2 regions of the Wansuia hejianensis genome follow, and region 1 is predicted to be linked to the other one. Evidence: a T-box and tRNA genes for the amino acid it is inferred to sense, from the RefSeq annotation. Region 1 holds a T-box; the other holds one or more tRNA genes.
The links. The T-box of region 1 lies ahead of H9Q79_RS11760 (valine--tRNA ligase). A T-box ahead of a tRNA ligase gene usually reads a tRNA of that ligase, here a tRNA-Val.
Positions count from the first base shown of each region.

Region 2: it encodes a tRNA-Val, which carries the amino acid that the T-box ahead of H9Q79_RS11760 (valine--tRNA ligase) is inferred to sense. The anticodon was not compared.

Region 1 covers NZ_CP060635.1:2,531,477-2,534,893, reverse strand. Annotated here, with positions in the region: gene H9Q79_RS11770 (flavodoxin family protein) at 1-350, shown strand, start outside; gene H9Q79_RS11765 (alpha/beta fold hydrolase) at 356-1,045, shown strand; T-box leader at 1,086-1,317, shown strand; gene H9Q79_RS11760 (valine--tRNA ligase) at 1,455-3,417, shown strand, end outside.
Region 2 covers NZ_CP060635.1:332,940-336,356, reverse strand. Annotated here, with positions in the region: gene H9Q79_RS01585 (MATE family efflux transporter) at 1-527, opposite strand, end outside; gene H9Q79_RS01580 (hypothetical protein) at 653-889, opposite strand; gene H9Q79_RS01575 (YdcF family protein) at 978-1,568, opposite strand; tRNA gene H9Q79_RS01570 (tRNA-Val) at 1,664-1,736, shown strand; tRNA gene H9Q79_RS01565 (tRNA-Met) at 1,759-1,832, shown strand; gene H9Q79_RS01560 (hypothetical protein) at 2,156-2,806, opposite strand; gene H9Q79_RS01555 (superoxide dismutase) at 3,192-3,417, shown strand, end outside.

The DNA of each region.
Region 1 (3,417 bases):
GGCAGATCTGTGCGTTTTTAGACCGGCTGTTTTACAGCAGCGGGGGAAGAATGGCCGGCAAACTGGCGGCGGCGGTGGTTTCCTGCAGAAGAGGAGGGGCCAGCGCGGCCTTTGAACGTCTGAATAAATATTTTACTATCAGCAATATGATAGTAGTCGGTTCCCAGTATTGGAATCAGGTTCATGGTTTTACGCCCGGGGATGTGCGTAAAGATGAAGAGGGACTTCAGACAATGCGGACATTGGGCGAGAACATGGCCTGGCTTTTAAAATCCATCCAAGCCGGACGGAAGCAGGGGCTTCAGCCGCCGAAATATGAGCCTCGCATATCCACCAATTTCATCAGGTGACGCCCATGGATATTAAACTTCATTTTACCGAAAAAGGAGCAGGTGAGCCGTTGATTCTTCTCCATGGAAACGGGGAAAGCAGTGAATATTTTATTCATCAGATCGGCTATTTCTCCAGTAAATACCGGGTAATCGCAGTCGATACGCGCGGGCACGGACGGTCTCCCAGAGGCAGCGCGGCCTTCACAATCCGCCAGTTTGCGGAGGATTTACTATGTTTTATGGATGAACAGGAAATGAAAGAGGCAAATCTGCTGGGATTTTCTGACGGCGGCAATATCGCCCTGATGTTTGCTCTGAAGTATCCGGAGAGAGTAAAGCGTCTGATCCTAAACGGTGCGAATTTGAACGCTAAGGGGGTCAGGCCCTCGGTTCAAATTCCCATTGAGATCGGCTACCGGATTGCTTCCCTGTTCGCCAAGAGAAGCCGGGAAGCCAGGATAAATGCGGAGATACTTGGCCTCATGGTCAAGGAACCCCGCATCGACCCCGGAGAGCTGGGAAGGCTGCGCGTGAGGACACTGGTGATAGCCGGACAAAAGGATATGATAAAGCAAAGCCATACAGAGTTGATATACAAAAGCCTTCCCGACGCCAGGCTGGCGATCATACCGGGAGATCATTTTATCGCGGGCAAGAATCCTGAAGCGTTCAACAGAACCGTGGAGAAATTTCTGAATGAAAACCCTGCTTGACAAATTGTTGATTTATTACTATGATTAAACCATTAAAAAGGAAAAGGCTTAGAAAAAGAGGAGTATGCAGGTCAGCGCCGGCAGAGAGGACCGCCCACAGGCTGGAAGGCGGTTTCGGGGAGCGGATGCAGAAAGTAGCTTTGGAGCCTGAACGCTGAAGCAGTCCGGGACTGTGGGTAGGCGTTCACGGGCAGTCTCCGTTACAGGACATATGAGATGTATGGTTTTAGTACATGAAGAAAAGGTGGTACCGCGAGACATTCGCCCTTTGCAGGATATGCAAAGGGCGTTTTTATCGCGTATGAAAGTTCAGTGCATGAAGTATTTAATCTCCTCATGACCGAGGGGATGGAAGCTGAAGCGGGCTTGCCCGTTTTGTTTAGAAACAAGGAAAATCAGGAGGAAAATTATGAGTAAGGAACTGGCAAAGACCTATGATCCGAAAGGGCTGGAAGACAGGCTATATCAGAAATGGCTGGACAAAGGATATTTTCATGCGAAGGTAAATCCCGATAAGAAACCCTTCACAATTGTGATGCCGCCGCCCAATGTTACCGGGCAGCTGCACATGGGGCATGCCCTGGATAATACCATGCAGGACATTCTAATCCGGTTCAGGAGAATGCAGGGCTACGAGGCGCTGTGGCAGCCTGGCACCGACCACGCGGCTATTGCGACAGAGGTAAAGGTTACCAACATGCTGAAGGATCAGGACATTGACAAGCAGGAGATTGGGCGTGAAGAATTTCTGAAGCATGCCTGGAAATGGAAAGAGGAATATGGAAGCCGCATTATCAACCAGCTGTACAAGCTGGGCGCCTCTGCGGACTGGGAGCGGGAACGTTTTACGATGGATGAAGGCTGCTCCAGGGCTGTTGAAGAGGTATTCGTCAGGCTTTATGAAAAAGGCTGGATCTATAAGGGCAGCCGGATCATTAACTGGTGTCCCAAATGCCAGACCTCGCTGTCCGACGCGGAAGTGGAGCATGAGGATCAGGATGGATTTTTCTGGCACATTAATTATCCCATCGTAGGAGAAGAAGGTAAATACGTGGAGATCGCCACGACGCGTCCGGAGACGCTTCTGGGAGACACTGCAGTCGCGGTGAATCCGGAAGATGAAAGATATCAGGGGCTGATCGGTAAGATGCTGAAGCTGCCGCTGACAGACCGGGAGATTCCTGTGATTGCTGATGAATATGTGGATAAGGAATTCGGAACCGGTTGTGTCAAAATCACGCCGGCCCACGATCCCAATGACTTCGAGGTGGGCAGGCGCCATAACCTGGAAGAGATCAATATTCTGAATGATGATGCCACCATCAACGAAAAGGGCGGCAAATATTCGGGAATGGACCGCTATGTGGCGAGAAAAGCCATGGTTGCGGATCTGGAGGAGCAGGGGCTTCTGGTCAAGGTTGTGCCCCATACTCATGCGGTGGGAACACATGACCGCTGCCATACCACGGTAGAGCCGATGATTAAGCCCCAATGGTTTGTCCGGATGAAAGAAATGGCCCAGGCATCTATCGAGATACTGAAAACAGAAGATCTGAATTTTGTGCCGGAGAGGTTTGACAAGATCTATCTTCACTGGCTAGAAAACATAAAAGACTGGTGTATCTCCCGACAGCTCTGGTGGGGCCACCGGATTCCGGCCTGGTACTGCCAGGAATGCGGGGAAATCCTGGTTAAAAAGGGAGGAGCTCCGGAAAAATGCCCGAAGTGCGGCTGCACCAGCCTGAGACAGGATGAGGATACTCTGGATACCTGGTTCTCGTCAGCTCTGTGGCCCTTCTCAACTCTGGGGTGGCCGGATCAGACGCCGGAGCTGGATTACTTCTATCCCACCAGTGTTTTGGTAACCGGATATGATATTATTTTCTTTTGGGTAATCCGCATGGTGTTTTCAGGCCTGGAGCAGACAGGCAGATCGCCTTTTAAGCATGTGCTGATCCACGGCCTGGTGCGGGACTCTCAGGGCCGGAAAATGAGTAAATCCCTGGGAAATGGAATAGATCCTCTGGAGGTGATCGACCAGTACGGCGCGGACGCCCTCAGGCTGACGCTGATGACCGGCAACGCGCCCGGTAACGATATGCGTTTTTACTGGGAGCGGGTAGAAGCCAGCCGGAATTTTGCCAATAAGGTGTGGAATGCTTCCCGCTTTATCATGATGAATCTGGATGCGGCCGAAGTGCCGGAAGATGTGAATCCGGAAAGCCTGACGCTGGCTGATAAGTGGATCCTGCACAAGGTAAATACGCTGGCGGCCGAAGTGACTGAGAATATGGAAAAATTTGAGCTGGGCATCGCGGTTCAGAAGGTATACGATTTCATCTGGGAGGAATTCTGCGACTGGTATATCGAGA
Region 2 (3,417 bases), 1.8 Mb from region 1:
CCGGCTGCTACTATCATCGCGTAGAGAGGCGACTTACTGTCTCCCAATGCGCGCAGAATGGCGGCTGCCAGATTGTAGGCCAAAATGATCGGAACTCCCGCGAATAAGATTCTCAGATAGATAGCCGCGCCGTCAAAGATATCCGCCGGCGTCTGCAGAATCCCCAGAACCGGATCAATCGCCAGCTCTGTCACCACCACGAACAAAACTGCCGCACCAGCGGTCAGCTTGATTGAATTACCCACCGCCTTTTTTAAACCGCGGTAATCCTCAGCACCATATAACTGGGAAAACAATATGGAAAAGCCCTGGGTGAGGCCTGTAACCAGCCCGAGCACCATCCAGTTGATCCAGTCGGCCGCACCGATGGCTGCCAGAGCGTCAACGCCAACACCCTGTCCGACTACAATTGTGTCCACCAACATGTAAAACTGTTGAAACAAATTCCCCAATATCAGAGGAATTGCAAATAGAAATATCAATTTTGCCGGATTGCCCCGTGTCATATCCTTAATTGTTGCTTTCATCTTTCCCTCCAGAATCGCTGTCTCCAACAGGACGTTAAACACCCGTCCCCTCTGCGCAGAAAAAGAGCTTCGACACCCAAAAGTGCCGAAGCTCCAGAATCATTGTCTCCCATTTCAAAGCAGACCTATTCCTTCTCTTCGTCTTCATCCTCGAAATAGTCGTCAAAGTCGTCTTCGAAATCATCCTCAAAATCTTCCAGGTAATCCGGCGTAAAATAACGATATACCGCATATGCTATGCCGGCAACTGCAGCTACTGCGCCTATAATTGCCAGTATCCAAAGCAGAATGTTCTTTGGTTTATCTGCGTCTTTCTTCTCTTTCTTACGCATTAAATCAACCAATTCATCAATCTTATTCATATCAGCCACCAACCTTTTCTAGTATTCAAATGCTTATTTGCTATAGTATACCATACTATTACCCTTTTTACCACTATTTCAAAAAATTTTATAAATTGCGGAGAATTTTATGAAATTGGCCTCCGCACCGCTCTATTTCGCTCAGAACCTGATCAATTCCCTCTCCGCTGTCCATCCAGTTCTCACGGTTGATACCTGTATCCGCGGGGCATACGAGAAGTTCTGCATCCGGGAATAACAGCTGGTAATACAACAGACATCTCCTGGCATGGTATTCTTTACAGCATATAATGCCCGTCTTCACCACCCTGCCCAGAGTATCCAGCACCTGGCGGGAATAGATTGCATTTTCATAGGTGTACATTGCCTGATCTTCTCTGAGAACCGCCGTTTCAGGCACGCCGTTTTTCACCAGCACATCCTTCAGGAACTCCCACTCCGTCTGATAATCACCCCCATACACTTCCGCCTTCGCCAGCACGCCGCTGAAATGTCCTGTCAGCACACTGTATCTGCCCGATGGCAGAATCTCCGGGGCAACCCCTTCTTTCCAGAGCCAGGCGGCCTTTTCAGCCATCTGCGGATAACCGTTCCCCGGCACGAATATGATATCCGCTTCACGTGGCGGATCATTTACAAAGATAAAATCCGTAAAATTCTTCAGTAATTTATCGTGCATTACAATCTCCTGCATATTTTTTAAATTAGGTATTGACAAAACTTGTCTTATAATTGTATAATAGCAAAGCGGGTTGTGAAAAGCAACCTGAAAATGGGGTCTTAGCTCAGCTGGGAGAGCATCTGCCTTACAAGCAGAGGGTCACAGGTTCGAGCCCTGTAGGCCCCATTCAACAGAAATCATATGATATGGCGAGATAGCTCAGCTGGCTAGAGCACGCGGTTCATACCCGCGGTGTCGAGGGTTCAAGTCCCCCTCTCGCTACTGTTTTTCGGCCCGAAGCACTATGCTGATATGGTGTTTCGGGCTTCGTTGTTTTTGCGAATTTGCACCGTCTTAGTAATCAACTCATTTAATAAAACATTTTCTTGCTACTCTTCCTCTTCCGTATTTGTATTTCCATTAAAGCAATAATATTTTAATGTCATTCTTCTATCACCAGGCCTGGCAAACACTCTGATGTTATCGATATTATCCCTATGCCAATCGAAAAAGAATTTGGACGCTATGTTTTATTCGGAATGTCATGTGTTTTTCAGTTATATCGCATCAGAAAGAGCAGGAAGACTGATCCTGCTCTTCTACATTCAATAACAATTTTTGCAGGGACGGCTCTTTCCACTTTGTGCAATTGTCCCGCTGTGTATATTTTTTGATCTGCTCAATGACGGACAATCAGGAGTTGAGTGATAGACCTCCCCGTTAGTTACCCAATATACAGTTTCGCCCCCGGCATTTATATTATTATTGGCCGGCGTATTAGACTGATTATTCCGCGCAGTCTGAAGCTGAGTATTTAAACTTTCAATTGTCTTTTGACAACCCTGGTGTTCTGCGGTGAGAGTATCGTATTGCTGTTGGAGTGTAGACAGCTTGCCATTTAATTCTTCAATAGCACGCAACTGCTCCTCTATCGTCTCACTCTGATCGACGTATTCACTGATCCTGCCTTCATATTCCTCGACACTATCCGACAATTCTTCAATCTGTGCCGACTGCTTCTTATTAATCTTTTCTAGTTCTGATTTCTCGCCTTCTAACGCTTCTATGCTGTCCTGGGCATCCTTTAACTGTGTATCCAGCTCAGAATTCCTGGAAGTCAATTCGTTGATAGCAGTCTGCTTCTCCGCACTGTCTGAATTCCATAACACTCCGAAAATAACCGTCGCTGCCAGCAGAATGGCTGCCGTAATTCCTAATACTTTTATATTTAGTATTTTCTCAATAATTTTTTTCATCTGTTTCCCCCGCCCTCATTTTAAAGATTTATATACAAAGAAAGATAACTATGGCTCATAGTATATGAAAACTATTTAAACCTGTATTTAGAACGGCATCTTGATATTGCAAGGTCGCCGTTCACTTAATTTCAGATAAGAATATCACTTACCTGGAATGAAAGGTTCATAAGCAAACTCTTGATGCCGCAATAGAAATGGCTGTTATTGATTTTCTAATGAGCCAATATCATAAAGATTAGTTCATTATTCCCATCAAAATAAATTTATATAACCGCAGTACCTTCACAGGTATATCCAATTTAGTAATCCCATACTCCACAGGCACAACAACCATTCACACGCTCCCTCAGCCCGCATATATTAAAAAAAACAAGGCTATCGTATGAACGAGCACTACAAATTCGTAAACCGCCCTCTCCCCTATGCATATGACGCCCTGGAACCTTACATTGACGCGAAGACCATGTGGCTTCACCACAGCAGGCACCTGCAAACCTATATTGATAATCTGAATAAGGCTCTCCTTGAATACCCTCAGTTCCAGGATTGGACACTGGAAGAGCTTCTCGTAAATATTCCAAGCCTTCCGGATGCCATTCAGACTCCTG